Regions from separate parts of the Paenibacillus sp. TC-CSREp1 genome, predicted to be linked through region 2. Evidence: riboswitches for the same ligand, from Rfam matches in the RefSeq annotation. Region 2 holds a riboswitch; the other holds the start of a gene.
What was found. A riboswitch is a leader RNA that binds a small molecule or an ion and turns the genes downstream of it on or off. The one in region 2 is predicted to bind glycine.
Positions count from the first base shown of each region.

Region 1 (3,412 bases), on a different contig from region 2:
CCGCACCGCTATAGACCAAGGGGTTCTCGCCATTGAACTGCCTGCCTATGGCTATGCCGTTATGCGTACGGAACTGGCGGAGCAATAATAATAGCCATAATCTTCACCTGGCATGGATTAAGTATATGTTCACAACGATGCTACAGGTCGACAAACGGGACAGACAGTCCATATAAAAAAGCGTTCATCATAACCTGATCTGATTCACAGGTGGATGGACGCTTTTTTTGTCATGTGATTTTGTATTCGTTTTGTCTTGTTTTGCCTTAATCGGTACCTGGGATATCAGGTTTGTCTTCCGGCTCTGCCCGCTTCGCCTTAGGCTTAGCCAGCTTTTCCATCATTTTGCGTCCTGTAGGGGTCTGGGCCAGCCCGCCTTGCGCTGTCTCACGATGACGGCTAGGCATCGCACTGCCCACCTCCAGCATAACATCGATGACTTCATCGGAAGGAATGGCGCTACGCACCCCTGCCAGAGCCATATCTGCCGCAGCCAGTGCGGTAACAGCACCGAGTCCGTTACGCACGATGCATGGAATCTCTACCAGGCCAGCCACCGGATCACAGATGAGGCCCAGTGTATTTTTCAAAGCCAGCCCGACCGCATGCACGACCTGCTCCGGCGTGCCGCCGCGCAGCTCCACCATCGCACCCGCAGCCATACCGATTGCAGACCCTACCTCGGCCTGACAGCCGCCTTCCGCACCGGAGATGAAGGAGTTGTTGGCAATAACGTAACCGATAGCCCCGGCGCAGAACAGTCCGTTCACCAGATGTTCATCCGTCCAGCCAAAGCGTTCCTGCGAGCTGATGAACACACCCGGAATAATACCGCAGGAGCCCGCTGTTGGCGTAGCCACGATACGTCCCATAGAAGCATTCACTTCTGATACACACAGAGCGTAGGCCATAGCAAGCGCAGAAGCGTCACCGGAGCAGGTCTGCCCTTGGCGAATGTATTCGGCCATCTTTTTCCCGTCTCCACCCGTCAGTCCGCTGCGCGAGGTCGTATCTTCAGTGAGCCCCTTGCGCACGGCTTCCTTCATTACCTGGTAGTATTCCGACATCTGCTTCACCACGTCTGCCTCCGGTGTGTTCGTCTCCTGCACCTGCTCCTCAATCATTAGCTGCGCAATCGTTTTGGACTCGGCTGTGCAGATCGCGTTTAATTCATGCAAATGCTTAAACCGCATTCGGGTCAACCCCTCTCTTCAGATCAATCACACGAATGTCCAGCACGTGATCCAGCGAACGCAGTTTTTTCAGAACCTCTTCACTCGGAGGAGCATCCATCTCCATCGCCGTCAGAGCCTCTCCATCACGCGCCTTTCGATCCACCTGCATATAACCTATGTTCACTCCAGATGAGCTAATCGTTGAAGTGACCGAGGCGAGCACACCTGCCTTGTCCGCATGTCTTAACACTAAGGTCGGAAATTCCCCACTGATCTGCACGCGAAAATCATTCAGCGCATTCACCGACACACTGCCGCCGCCAATGGAAGCCCCCATTAATGAGCACTGCCGTTCACCATGCCAGAGTTCAATCTTAACCGTGTTAGGATGGGGAGCTGGTAGACCACTCGTATAAAATTCAACCTCCATACCCGCTTCGGCTGCATACTGCTCTGCATCCGGTATCCGCGGATCATCCGTAACATAATCGAGCAAGCCGCCAATGAGTGCCAGATCAGTCCCGTGTCCCTGGTACGTATCTGCAAATGATCCGTACAGTGTGAGCCGCGCACGTTCCGGTGTGCAACCCAGCCATTGGCGGGCAATACGGCCGAGCCTTGCAGCACCTGCTGTATGTGAACTGGATGGTCCTGTCATCGACGGACCGATAATTGAGAAAACATCTTTAAATCGCACGTTGTAACCCTCCAATTGGTTTCGTCATCGTTATTCAGACAAGACCGCCATAATGTTCCTGATTTACTGAATGATGACATCAAAAAAGGACAGAAGAAGGCCGTTAGCCCTCTCTCTGTCCTTGATACCTGAGAGTTTCATGATCGCAGCAGCGTCAGAACAAAGTCAAGTACGTTCCAGTACCCGCCTGTTACCGAGCTGATCAATCATATACCCCTTGGGTGGCGCTTCTTCTGCGCACTCTCCAGAGCTGCGTCCAACGATGGTACATTTACCTGAGAGATTAACCGCTATGCCGGGTGCATAACAGCTTGCTCCTTCGGTGCCTGAACCCGGCCTGTACATTACGTGCAGTCCGCTCAGGTCTCTCCCGCTCGTTATCATTCGCTTTATTCTGTTATTTCATTACGAATCACGCTTTTGGCATTCATTCAATCATATACAGATTAATATGCCGCTCAATTTATGTCAACTAAAGTGACGCAACATGCCTGTTGTAATAAAAAGGAATCCCTGACTGTCAGAAAGTAAGGATTCCTTCGTTTCTATAATAATATGCATTTTTCACTAGGACGTGTCTGAAAACTCTGAAGGAAGCAGATTTTGCTGAATTTTCGTTCCAAGCCAGGAAGTTTCCCGCAGGCGTGCCGGGGCACGTCAAGGGAAAGTGACGCAGCAGGGGGCGAAAAGGCGGTAAAAGATGCACTTCAGTAGGTTTCAAGACACGCCCTAATATTGTTCAAGGCTCACTATTCACAGGATATTATTTGTTTGGCTTTGCAAGCTGGAGCGCATCCACCCACGACAGCAGCTTCTCCTGTGTCCAGGCATCATTTTCTCCCATGATCGAATATCGCAAACCTTCCTCGCTCCATGACAGATTGCGAATCATGGACATGTACGAACCCTCCGTATCACGGATTGTTACTTTCTTTTCCTCTGGCAGCAGCTTTTCATCTACATTTTCCTCAGGTGCCTGGAATACCGTTATACTGATCTCAGGCTTGTTATTCTTCACATAATATAACGTCACCTCATCCCGGCTTTCACTCACGGACGAAGTCATCTCGATTCTCGACAATTCCAGATCCTTCCCTACATATTGCAGAAACGGCTGCCCCACTGCCTTCTCTGCTTCTTCCAGTGTTATCTCCTTGTTATTCATCACATCATTCATCTTTTGGATCTCAACGTCTGCAGGGATGTCCAGCGTAAACGTCTTGTCCGTGAATTCAGGATTGTAATCAATCAGGTCATACAGTACCTCCGATTTGGTATCCCCGTACGTACTGGTCGCTTTAATAACCATCCACTTCTTGGGGTCTATCCAGTATTCGGATGACATCGACAGGGAATTTTCATCCTTGGGTGTTAGTTCAATGTGAATTACCTCATGACCTTGAAGCGTTTCCTGGCCCAGCGTCTTCACGTTGTGGGAATCACGCATCCGTTCCAGTTGATCCACCAGCATCTGCTTTTGGGTTTGGTTAGGCTCTTGCTGAAACGAGGAGGAGTCCATTGAAAAAGCGGTCTTGGCCTC
Region 1 covers NZ_JBNOKM010000015.1:49,323-52,734, forward strand. The annotation lists gene ACQSGY_RS22085 (alpha-glycosidase) at 1-88, shown strand, start outside; gene sdaAA (L-serine ammonia-lyase, iron-sulfur-dependent, subunit alpha) at 267-1,193, opposite strand; gene sdaAB (L-serine ammonia-lyase, iron-sulfur-dependent subunit beta) at 1,183-1,872, opposite strand; glycine riboswitch at 1,986-2,122, opposite strand; glycine riboswitch at 2,127-2,255, opposite strand; gene ACQSGY_RS22100 (LolA family protein) at 2,636-3,412, opposite strand, start outside.
Region 1: another riboswitch for glycine. It lies ahead of sdaAB (L-serine ammonia-lyase, iron-sulfur-dependent subunit beta); the one in region 2 lies ahead of gcvT (glycine cleavage system aminomethyltransferase GcvT).

Region 2 (3,412 bases):
GTAACACTTGGCGGGCTTCCGGGTGAACGGTACGGGATACGATAAGCTGTTTGCGGCGTGTGGCAGCTGCGGCGAGATTACCTGCTTCGGCAAATGCGGTTGCACCATCATACATGCTCGCGTTGGCTACCGCCATGCCCGTCAGTTCACAGATATAGGATTGAAATTCGAAGATCGCTTGCAGCTCCCCTTGGCTGATCTCAGGCTGATAAGGGGTGTAGGCGGTATAGAACTCCGAACGGGAAATAACATGGTTAATGACAGAAGGGATGTGATGATCGTAGATGCCTGCGCCGAGAAAACTGGCGTGTGTCTCGAAGTTGGCATTTTTACCGGCTTGTTTGGACATGTGACGGGTTAAGGCATATTCATCCAGTTTGGAGGATACGGGCAGCTCGCCCTGATAACGAATCTCCTGCGGGATGTCTTTGAACAGATCTTCGATCGTATCCACACCAATCGTGGCGAGCATAGAGCTCTGGTCCTGTTCAGTCATGGGGATATAGCGGTGCTTGCTCGTCATGCTTGCTCAGCTCCTTGGGTAGGGGTGTTTGACGTACGTGTCCGTTTATGAAAAGGGGTTCTGACGACCTCGGCTTTCAGCTTTTTGCCGCGAATCTCAATCTCCAGCGGTGTGCCCAGTGCGGCATGTCTGGCATCAATCAGGGCAAGGCCCAGATTACGCTTCAAGGTTGGTGATTGGGTACCTGTTGTCACTTCTCCAATCTGCACGTCACCTGTATAGATCGGATAATGCGGACGCGGAATGCCGCGCTCCAGCACTTCAATGCCAACGAGCTTGCGGGCAGGACCGTCATTTTTCTGCTTCAGCAGAGCTTCGTGTCCGATAAAAGGTCCGGCATTCAGCTTCACAAACATGCCAAGACCTGCCTCCAGTGGAGAGATGGTAGGAGACAGCTCCTGGCCATACAAAGGCAGCTTCGCTTCAAATCGAAGTGTATCACGAGCGCCAAGTCCTGCCGGAACCAGACCCAGATCAGCACCGGCTTCCATCAATCCGTTCCATACCAGAGCAGCCTGTTCTGCTGAAACGTACAGTTCAAAGCCATCCTCTCCCGTATATCCGGTACGCGATAACAGCAGGCTGACCCCGCATACGCTGGCATCCTGTACAAAGCGGAAAGGTTCGATCGAAGCTGCATCCGTGCCCGTGCCTGTAACTTTGCCGAGAATTTCGACTGCCAGAGGACCCTGCAGTGCAAGCAAAGCCGTCTGCTCCGAAACATTGGTCATGTTCACGCCAGGAGTCATGTGTTCTTGCAGCCAAGCCCAATCCTTGTCGATATTGGAGGCATTCACAACGAGCATATAGTGCTGCTCCGCCAACTTGTAGATCAGCAGATCATCCACCACGCCGCCATCAGGATAACACATCAGGGTATATTGGGCCTGGCCCGGTACGATTGTGGTTACATCATTGGTGGTCATGCGTTGTAAAAAGGCTTCCGCCTGCTCTCCCGTTACGGTGAATTCACCCATATGGGACACATCAAACAGCCCGGCACGCTCACGCACCGCTTCATGCTCCTTTTGAATACCGCTGAACTGCACCGGAAGCTCCCAGCCTCCAAAATCGATGCAGCGTACACCTTCATATTGAGCATATAGGGGGAAGAGTGGTGTTCTTAATAAGTCGGACATCCAATCACCTCGTCAAGGGCCGTTATCGGGCCAAGTATAGAAACGCGAAATCTGTGAATCAGGTAAAGATGCTAAACAACAAGCACATTCATAAGTATTGGATGAAGTCGTTTATGAAAGACACGCTGCCAAAGGCCGACGATTCGATATCCTGCATTCTTTTTTGGGGAAAAGGAAAAGGAAAAGGAAAAGGACAGGCCAAAGAACCGGCATGCCATATAGCACGCTGTATTCTTAGGCTCTGTCCCTTGTACCTGAGAGTTACCCCGCCGCTAGTGCAGACAGGTTTCCCCTTGGGTGATCATAACGTCCGTTAAGGACGATTAGATGCTCTCCAGAGTTGCGTCCTGTAAAAGTCCTTTTGCCTGAGAGATTCACCTCCGCTTGTCGGTGGTTTACTCCTTCGGCGCCGCCTTAAGTACATCCCCAGAACGGGTGTCACGGGCAGTCTCTCCCTTTACATTCATCCGCGGTTCATACGTAATGCAATTCAATTCAGTTGCTACTCTCATTAAAACGTGAATCCAATCATGATGTCAAGAACAATATCATTAAACTTGTATAAAAGACGAATATTATACTATTTATTGAATATAACGTTCGTATATTTAAAATGAGTGCGTTTACTATTCTATTATTATCCAGTATATGTAGAAAGAGTGCTTTTTGGTGATGGGACCACCGGCATGAATTTCGAATAAATTGTAAGCTATCTTGACATTTGAATGCGAAATATTTACGCTGTTGTTTGGGGAAGAGGTAAAGGTCAAAGAACGCATGCACTCATTATTGAAGAAGCGAGGCGGATATGGATGAGCGAATTGAGAAGTGATTTCCTGTACAGTGAAGAGCATGAGTGGGTGCAAACCGTTGGAGAGGATACCGTTCGGATCGGCATTACCGAGTTCGCACAGCATCAGCTGGGTGACATTGTGTTTGTAGAACTGCCTGACCTTGAAGCAAGTGTCGCTGCGGCCGAGAGCATCGGAACCATTGAATCGGTGAAAACGGTGTCGGACTTATTTTCGCCTGTTAGCGGTACGATTGTTGCAGTCAATGAAGCGCTGCAGGACTCGCCGGAGCTGGTGAACAGCTCTCCTTATGAACAAGGCTGGATGATTGAAATCCGTGTTGAGGGAGATTTACAGGCGGCTCTATCCGCACTTCTGAATGCGGACGCTTATCGGAAGCATATCGAGTAGATGATGCACTGCATGATCGGATTGATTTGTACTTACTGACATATATATTATCATATAACATTCAAAAAAGATGTTCTTTGAACCTGTGTGGGCTGCCAGCTCATGCAGGTTTTTTGATGTTTTTGCAGGAGTAGTTGAACGGTTTTTGAGCTATAACCATATGAATTCAGGATAAAAATGGGGAGTGCGGACCAAGCTATGATACTGCTTCCTGTACTGTATATGATCTGAATCATAGCCTGAAAAGTCCTTGTGTATCAAGGGTTTTAATGAATATGACTACAAAAAAGCGATTACATAATCTAATGTTGTCATCATTGTTCATGACGAAAGTACGCTTTCATTTGATTGAACAGCAGCGGTTTCTCGCTTAGGATTACAGCAGGGATGCATGACACCCCTTTCAAATTTATAATGACTTGATTCAAGGAGGATAAACCAATGAGTAATTTGGACCAAACGTCCAATTCCAAGGGTGGGTTACGTGTCGGTGTGCAGCGCTTTGGACGATTCCTGAGCGGTATGGTTATGCCTAATATGGGCGCGTT
Region 2 covers NZ_JBNOKM010000018.1:89,067-92,478, forward strand. The annotation lists gene gcvPA (aminomethyl-transferring glycine dehydrogenase subunit GcvPA) at 1-523, opposite strand, end outside; gene gcvT (glycine cleavage system aminomethyltransferase GcvT) at 520-1,662, opposite strand; glycine riboswitch at 1,902-2,002, opposite strand; glycine riboswitch at 2,006-2,129, opposite strand; gene gcvH (glycine cleavage system protein GcvH) at 2,475-2,864, shown strand; gene ACQSGY_RS24795 (PTS mannitol transporter subunit IICB) at 3,306-3,412, shown strand, end outside.